Regions from separate parts of the Kluyvera ascorbata genome, predicted to be linked through region 1. Evidence: predicted binding sites of a transcription regulator. Region 1 holds the regulator's gene; each other region holds the start of a gene.
The links. The regulator CRP, encoded in region 1, controls carbon source genes, mostly activating them, when cyclic AMP is high. The targets are predictions, from matches to a motif close to ATGTGANNNNNNTCACAT.
Positions count from the first base shown of each region.

Region 1 (2,207 bases):
GCATATGCAGTTGCTGGTAGCACTGAGAGATGAGATCCACCACCTTCTGTTGACGAGTGAGCAGCGGCGGCAGCGCGGTGCTCGGGTCAGTGTGCTGGGTCAACAGGCTATATTTGGCTTCGCAGTACTCGGCGAGCTGTCGGTAGAGCAGGCTCAGCGATTCCCTCAGCGGCTGCTCGCGCCATATCCAGAACCACCACCAGTTAAACAGCCCATACCACAGCGTGCCGAACGCGTAGAGCAGTAGCGGCTCCCAGATGGGCATATTGCCCGCCAGGCTTAAGGTGAAGATAGAAGCAATCAGCGAGGCGGGCAGTAACCGCCCGTGCAGCGCGCTGATTTCCGCCGTGACGCCCAGCAGCAGCGCCAGCCCGGTGAGAATCAGCGGTAAGGGGATATCGCGCGCCAACAGCAGCTGTACGGCAAGGCTACATCCGGCAAACAGACAGCCACCGATAATCAGGCGTTTAAAGAAGCGCTTATGTGGGGTATCGAGGCCGGCGATATTGCAGCAGGCAGGCACCAATGAAAACAGCAGACCCTGCTGGAGATGGCCGAACAGAAGCCCGATGGCAACCGGCAGGCATAACACCAGCGTTTGCCGCAGTGCATAGTTGACTTCGGGGTGGTAAATCAGCCTGCGCCACATAGGGGGAAAAACAAAAATGGCGTATTGCTTTTACAATACGCCATTTTGGGCTGGATTAGCGGGTTCCGTAGACGACAATGGTTTTGCCGTGCGCGGAGATCAGGTTCTGATCTTCCAGCATTTTCAGAATACGGCCCACGGTTTCACGGGAGCAGCCAACGATCTGACCAATTTCCTGACGGGTGATTTTGATCTGCATACCGTCCGGGTGGGTCATAGCGTCCGGCTGTTTAGCCAGGTTCAGCAGGGTCTGAGCGATACGACCGGTTACGTCCAGGAAGGCCAGGTTACCAACTTTTTCAGAGGTGACCTGCAGACGACGCGCCATCTGAGAAGAGAGACGCATCAGAATGTCCGGGTTAACCTGGATCAGCTGACGGAATTTTTTATAAGAGATTTCAGCAACTTCACAAGCGGTTTTTGCTCGTACCCATGCGCTGCGTTCCTGGCCTTCTTCGAACAGGCCCAGCTCACCGATAAAGTCGCCCTGGTTAAGGTAAGAGAGGATCATCTCTTTGCCTTCTTCATCCTTGATGAGTACAGCCACTGAGCCTTTTACGATGTAATACAGCGTCTCTGCTTTTTCACCCTGGTGAATCAGCGTGCTCTTCGATGGGTACTTATGAATATGGCAATGAGACAAGAACCATTCGAGAGTAGGGTCTGTTTGCGGTTTGCCAAGCACCATGCGCGGTTATCCTCTGTTATAAGCTCTTCCCAGCGGCAAAAACATTGCAGCCACTGGTTGCAATAGTATCCTTCCCGTTACCTGGGAAGTCGGCTGTCGAATAGGGTCGCAGCCTGTAATGTGATGTCCTCTGCATACATGCAGTACGTTTATGTATTACCGTAGCATCCCGACTGTTTTAGCATAGCTTTAGCCGTGTGTCTCCTGGTGTCTCGCTTCAGCATGACGGCGATCGCCTTCCATTGCGAGAATTGTTATGTGCGCGTAATCTGAGAAGAAAATTGCAACCTGGGAGTTAAATATTATGCAAGCACGTGTGAAATGGGTTGAAGGGTTAACCTTCCTCGGTGAGTCTGCTTCTGGCCACCAAATTTTGATGGACGGTAACTCCGGCGATAAAGCGCCGAGCCCGATGGAAGTCGTGCTGATGGCCGCCGGTGGTTGCAGTGCGATTGACGTCGTCTCTATCCTGCAAAAAGGTCGCAATGACGTGACCGACTGCGAAGTGAAGCTCACTTCTGAGCGCCGTGAGGAGGCCCCGCGTCTGTTTACGCACATCAACCTGCACTTTATCGTCACCGGTAAAGCGCTGAAGGATGCGGCGGTATCGCGTGCGGTCGATCTGTCTGCTGAGAAATACTGCTCAGTTGCGCTGATGCTCGAAAAAGCGGTCAATATCACTCACTCTTACGAAGTGATTGAAGGCTGATTGCATGCTAGACGTAGCCCGGCCGAACGCAGTGACGCCGGGGACATTCCCGGCGTCGGTGCTTGCGCACCTCGTCCGGGCTACCTGGTCTTGATGCTAGTTCCGACCTTCCATCAGCCGCTGCACCAGCGGCGTCATGATTAATTCCATCGCCAGCACCA
Region 1 covers NZ_CP096201.1:408,558-410,764, forward strand. The annotation lists gene MY052_RS01825 (YccS/YhfK family putative transporter) at 1-649, opposite strand, end outside; gene crp (cAMP-activated global transcriptional regulator CRP) at 705-1,337, opposite strand; gene MY052_RS01835 (OsmC family protein) at 1,642-2,046, shown strand; gene MY052_RS01840 (phosphoribulokinase) at 2,143-2,207, opposite strand, start outside.

Region 2 (2,207 bases), 200 kb from region 1:
TTTGCCAGTCCACCTTTTTTGTTGCCCGGAGACGGGTTGGCGCTGCGGTCGGTCTGGCCCATATCGAGGTAGTTATCGTACCAGGCCATCTCTTCCTGCAGGCGTTTGCCCACTTCTTCGTTGATGACGCGCGGCGTGAGCAGGTGGATAGCGTCACGTACTTCGGTTACTTCCGAGAACATCACGGTTGCGCCGCAGCGCACTAGCAGGTCAGACGCGTAGCCTACCGCCGGGTTTGCCGTCACGCCGGAGAACGCATCGCTGCCGCCGCACTGCATACCGACGACCAGTTCAGAGGCCGGGCAGGTTTCGCGCTGGCGCTTGTTGAGTTTTTCCAGGTGACGTTCGGCCACCTGCAAAATGTCGTCGACCATTGAGCGAAAACCAACATGCTGTTCATCTTGCAAACGTACGATGCTGGCGCTGTCGACCGGGATGCTCTGTACATCTTCGGTACCTTGAAGCAGGCGCTCTGGCTGTAATTTTTCACAGCCGAGGCCCACAATCATCACTTCGCCGCCAAAGTTAGGGTTCAGGGCGATGTTGTGAATGGTGCGAATGGGCACGATGGCCGCCGGGGCGTTGATCGCCACACCGCAGCCGTACAGGTGATTGAGGCCAACCACGCCGTCGACGTTGGGGTATTTGGGCAGCAGATCGCGTTCAATAATTTTGACCACATAATCCACCACGCCCGCCACGCAGTGTACGCTGGTTGAAATACCCAGCAGGTTTTTGGTGCCCACGCTGCCGTCGGCGTTGCGGTAACCTTCGAAGGTATAGCCCTCCAGCGGTGGCAGCGGCTCTGGCACTCGGGTTGCCAGCGGTAAGGTATTCAGCGGCGGTGCCTTTGGCAGAATAACCATGGACTCATCAATCCAGCTCCCTTTAACGATGTCGCGAACGGCGTAACCGATGACCTCGCCGTAGCGGATAATTTCGCCATTGTGGGGAATATCCACCAGGGCCACTTTATGCCCTTGAGGAATATGCTCAATTAATTCCAGACCATCAGGAAAGCGGGTTCCTGCTTTTAATCCATTATCGTTAACAATAATCGCGACATTGTCTGTATCGTGCACTTTAATATAAAAGGCAGTCGGCGATTCTTGTCTGATTTCGATGTTAGCCATTGTCCAGCATTCTCCAGCCAGTGGGTAAAATAATAAATGTTATAAGTGTCAGGTTATTCAATGTGGAAAATAAGAACACTTTGATTATGGAATAAAGCATGTCAGGTGTTGGAATCTAAAAATGTGATAAAGATCACCTATTGTCGTCATGCCTTGTGGCGCAAGGGTATCAAAAATTGAAATTGTGCATCAGCGCCCAGTGTTATGTGCATATGAATAACTAAAAGATTTTATAAGGCTATCAAATTGTGTTTTTGCACAATGTATGGCTATCGTTTCCTGATTATACTGAATCTCGATTTCATGGCGTATTATCGATTTATTAAGATTGCCAGTTATCAATAAATAATCAGCGAAATAGACCTTAATAATAAAAATATAATTAAGGTTCTCTGTGCCCGAGGATAATAAAATGATACACGATACAGCTGATGTTTCTGGATCAACAAAAGGAATGCATACCCGTTATTTAATTCTTTTAGTTATTTTCATTGTTACGGCCGTTAACTATGCGGACCGCGCCACGCTCTCCATCGCCGGTACGTCGGTGGCAAAAGAGCTAGGTCTGAGCGCGGTCGAAATGGGGTACATCTTCTCTGCGTTCGGTTGGGCTTATTTGCTCATGCAGATCCCCGGTGGTTGGTTACTGGATAAATTTGGTTCGAAGAAAGTCTATACCTATAGTCTGTTCTTCTGGTCGCTGTTTACTTTCCTGCAGGGCTTTGTTGGCTTCTTCCCACTGGCATGGGCGGGTGTCTCAATGTTCTTCATGCGCTTTATGCTGGGCTTCTCTGAAGCGCCTTCCTTCCCGGCTAACGCCCGTATCGTAGCGGCCTGGTTCCCGACCAAAGAGCGCGGCACGGCGTCCGCTATCTTTAACTCCGCGCAGTACTTCTCTTTAGCGCTGTTCTCGCCACTGTTGGGCTGGTTAACCTTCGCCTGGGGCTGGGAGCACGTCTTTACCGTGATGGGTGTGATTGGTTTCGTGTTGACCGGGATGTGGGTGAAGTTCGTCCATAACCCAACCGACCATCCGCGCATGTCCAAAGATGAGCTGAAGTTCATTGCGGATAA
Region 2 covers NZ_CP096201.1:605,213-607,419, forward strand. The annotation lists gene garD (galactarate dehydratase) at 1-1,133, opposite strand, end outside; gene MY052_RS02910 (MFS transporter) at 1,546-2,207, shown strand, end outside.
Region 2: the regulator CRP is predicted to act here: its motif matches at 1,255-1,272, upstream of garD (galactarate dehydratase).

Region 3 (2,207 bases), 1.3 Mb from region 1:
GCTCAGCAGCAGATAATTGACCTTGCCGCTGTTGTAGGCGTTGAGCGCGCCCTGAATGCGGTAACGATAGTATTGATTAATCACGCCCGTGCGGTAGTACTTGGCGGTACCGAGCACCACGCCTACCTGTCGGTAGGGGAGATCCTGCAGCTCATCGTAAATATAGGGCGACGTTTTCCAGCTCATCCAACGGTCAAGACCCAGCACGGTCAACAGCAGCAGGCCGAACAGGACTAACAGGCTGTATAACACACGCTTTAACATGAACTTGACTCAATAGTGGACGAGGGAGACATCAGGCTACTTTACCCGTCGGACAAGAGCAAGAAACCATCGTTTAATTGCGGGGAAATTAACCGGTGTCTGGTAGCCCGGCCAAGCGAAGCGCCGCCGGGACAGGGAAGCGAGTCACCCCGGAGTCGGCGTGTTCACGCCTCCTCCGGGCTATATCGTTAGCCCAACAGCACGCGATCGATATTGTGGCAGCCCAGCGCTTTCAGCGTAGCGGCGGTGGCATCCCACTGAATCAGCGGTGCGTCGGCGCGTTCGGCCAGAATGGCGCGCTGGATATCCGGGTAGTCGTAGCCGTTCAGGCTCAGGAGGTTCAGGGCACCCTGCAACGGTGGCAACGTCGGGTTGAACGCGGCATTTTCCGCATAGCTGCCGCTGAAAATAGTACCGTCGCGCAGTTCCAACGCTACGCCGGAAGGCGCTTTGCTGTATGGCGTATGGCTATGGTTGGCAGCCTGAATGGCGGCCTGCGCCAGCGCATCGCCTTCGAGCGGATAACCGTGATCCTGCTCGTCCATCAGTAAGGTTTTGATATCGAGATCTTTTGGTCCAAACGCATCCGGCAGGTAGTCTTTCAGCGTATGCGGCTGACGACCCGGCAGATTGATTCGCAGCGCCAGCCCGCTGTTCAGTTCATTCATAAACTGACGACAGTGGCCGCACGGCGTGTAGTTGACGGTGATAGCCTGTAGGGCTTTTTCGCCGCGCAGCCAGGCATGGCTGATGGCGCTCTGCTCGGCATGCACGGTTTGCTGCATGGTGGCGCCGAGGAACTCCATGTTGCCGCCAAAGTACCAGGTTCCGCTCACGCCGCGGGCGATAGCACCGACGTTAAAGTGAGACAGATCTGCACGAGCACAGGCGGCGGCCAGCGGCAGGAGGGCAAAAGCGAGCGCGTCTTCGTCCAGCCCCGTCGCTGCTTGCAGCGAAGAGACCTGCTCGGCGCTCAGCAGAGCAGGGAAGTGCGGATCGGCTAGCAGGGGAGCGATAGCGGTCTGCAGATCTGCCGCCAGTTGCGAAAAAGCAGATTGAAAACGTGGATGCATGGCGATGTGCCTCATAACAATGTAATGGGATCGTAGTGTACGGGGCGCGGACGCCCCAATTAGTGATCAATATCTCATTGTTAATGCAACGTGTGTAACATCAGTTAAAAATGTGTGATTTGTCTCGTTTTATCCCATCACCGACAGAATAATCGGGAACAGGAATGGCGCAATCAGCGAGGTAATGATGCCGCAGATAACCAACGCCAGCGAACTAAACGCCCCTTCCTGATAATCCATCTCAGCACAGCGTGCGGTACCGAGAGCGTGCGACGCGGTCCCCATTGACAGCCCGCGCGAGGCTTTGGTGGTAATCCGCATCAGGTTCAGCAAGGTGTGGCCAAACACCGCACCGAGAATACCGACGTAAATCACGCACACGGCGCTAATCGCCGGGATACCGCCGATACTGCCGCTGACCGCCATTGCAATCGGCGTGGTCACGGATTTCGGCAGAATAGAGGCGGCAATCTGTGGCGAAGCCCCCATCATCAATGCCACCGAGGTACCGGTAATCATCGCCACCGCGCTGCCGACAAAGCAGATAGTGATGATAGATTTCCAGCGGGCGCGGATCTGGTGCAGCTGTTCATACAGCGGATAAGCAAGAGCGACCACCGCAGGCTGCAACAGGTCGTTCAGCACTTCGCTGCCTTTAAAGTAATGATCGTACGGAATACCGGTCAGCAGCAGGAACGGAATAATCACCACCATCGACACCAGCAGCGGGTTGAGCAGCGGCATTTTAAAGCGTGTGGCAAGCTTACGGGCGGCAAAAAAGACAACCAAAGTTAGCGGTAAAGACCACCAGATATAGTGCAGCATTATTTATCCGCTCCATCACGACCAACCACTTTACGCTCACCGTGA
Region 3 covers NZ_CP096201.1:1,716,396-1,718,602, forward strand. The annotation lists gene sanA (outer membrane permeability protein SanA) at 1-264, opposite strand, end outside; gene cdd (cytidine deaminase) at 453-1,337, opposite strand; gene MY052_RS08100 (CidB/LrgB family autolysis modulator) at 1,467-2,162, opposite strand; gene MY052_RS08105 (CidA/LrgA family protein) at 2,162-2,207, opposite strand, start outside.
Region 3: the regulator CRP is predicted to act here: its motif matches at 1,398-1,415, upstream of cdd (cytidine deaminase).

Region 4 (2,207 bases), 2.0 Mb from region 1:
CCCCAGAAGATGCTTAACACTGCCAGGTGCGCCGCATCCTGCGCCGCGGGAAGCAACAACAGCAGACAGGCAAGCAGCAAGCCGATTGCGCTGCTGATTAACCCCGATGCGTGCTGATTGCCCAGTTTGCCAAAAATCACGCTGCCAATAATCCCCGCACCGCCGAGCACCAGCAGCAGAATGGTCGCAAAGTTGCCGCTCAACCCGGCGACGGTCTGCACAAACGGTTCAATATAGCTGTAGGCGGTATAATGCGCGGTCACCACTACCACGGTAAGCAGATAGATGCTCACCAGCGCCGGGCGACGGAACAGCAACGGCAGGCTTTTCAGTGAACCGGAGTGTTCGCTTGGCAGGCGCGGCAGCAGTTTTATCAGCGCCAGCATGGTTATCAACGCACCCACGCCAATGGCAAAGAAGGTGGTTCGCCAACCGAAGTACTGGCCCACGATACGGCCAAGCGGGATCCCAAATACCATCGCCAGCGCCGTACCGGTGGCCAGCAGGCTCAGCGCCTGAGCGCGTTTACCGGCGGGAGCCATGCGAATGGCTAAAGAGGCGGTAATTGACCAGAACACCGCGTGGGCAAAGGCAATACCGATACGGCTGATAACCAGCACGGTAAAGTTCCACGCAAGGAACGACAGCACGTGGCTGGCAATGAATAAGACAAATAGCCCAATCAACAGCTTACGGCGTTCAATCTGGCTAGTGAGCAGCATAAAAGGCAGTGACATCAGCGCCACGACCCAGGCGTAGATGGTCAGCATAATGCCCACCTGCGCCGTTTCCATACCGAAGCTGCTGGCTATATCAGACAGCAGGCCAACCGGCACAAATTCAGTGGTATTGAAGATAAAAGCAGCGATAGCCAGCGTGACTACCCGAAGCCACGCGATCCGACGAGAGACCGTGTTTGTTGTCATAAAAATGCACCGGGAGCGTTAGAAAAAAGAAGAGACGTACGATCTTAAAGCGAATAATGCGGCAAATACAATCGTTTTGTGACATACCTCTCATTATTATATTTGTGTGACGTTGTCACCTTTTGCAAAAACAAAGAGACTTGTCGATGTTAATTTTTTGTGTCAGTTTGCTATGACGCACCGATGACGAGGGAATACGCATGCACGAGATTGATTTTTATATGGTTGATGCCTTCAGCGACCGGGCTTTTGGCGGCAACGCGGCGGCGGTCTGCCTGCTGGATGACTGGCTACCCGATGAAACGCTATTGAGAATGGCCCAGCAACATAATCAATCGGAAACGGCGTTTATCGTGAAACAACGCAGCGGTTTCTCCCTGCGCTGGTTTACAACCCAAAATGAAGTCAATCTTTGTGGTCATGCCACGCTTGCTAGCGCGCATGTTGTCTTTCAGCACCTTCACTATCCCGATGAACGCGTTCACTTCGAGACGCTCTCCGGGCGCCTAACCGTCTCTCGACGCGAAGCATGGCTGACGCTGGATTTCCCAGCCTGCCCAACCCACGACGCCGTGCCGCCAGCAGACATGCTGCAAGCGCTTGGCCTGAGCCACTATGTGAATGCACGCAAAGGTCGTGCTTGGGTTATCGAGCTTGAGAGCCGCCAGCAAGTTGAAGCGCTGAAACCGAATATCAGCGCGATGATCCCTGGCGAACATAAGGTCTCCGTGACGGCACCAGGCGACGGTGAATACGATTTTGTCAGCCGATTTTTCTCTCCGGGAGAAGCTGTGTGGGAAGATCCGGTCACCGGTTCTGCGCATACCATGCTAATCCCATACTGGGGTGAAAAATTGGCTAAAACGCAGATGTTGGCGCGGCAGGTTTCTGCGCGGGGCGGTGATATCCGCTGTGAATGGGTGGGAGAGCGAGTGTTGATGAGCGGCGTCGCGCGAACCTATTTACAGGGCAAAGTGTTGCTGGATTAGTGTAGGCTGCCGGCCAATAAACCGCGTGACACGGTTTATTGGCTTTGCGAAAGGGCGAGTGGCATGTCACGAATGCTAAAAATTCACTAGAACGGCAGCTTTCGCGGCTGCGTCTGCATTGTCACCCAGCGCAGTTCCGTAAATTCATGTATCCCCGCTCGACCACCAAAGCGTCCGTATCCAGAATCTTTGGTGCCGCCAAACGGCATTTGGGCTTCATCGTGTACCGTAGGGCCATTGATGTGACAAATCCCGGTTTGTAAAGCCTGCGCCACGTTCCACGCGCGGGCGG
Region 4 covers NZ_CP096201.1:2,414,909-2,417,115, forward strand. The annotation lists gene MY052_RS11410 (sugar transporter) at 1-926, opposite strand, end outside; gene MY052_RS11415 (PhzF family phenazine biosynthesis protein) at 1,127-1,915, shown strand; gene MY052_RS11420 (aldehyde dehydrogenase) at 2,002-2,207, opposite strand, start outside.
Region 4: the regulator CRP is predicted to act here: its motif matches at 1,003-1,020, upstream of MY052_RS11410 (sugar transporter).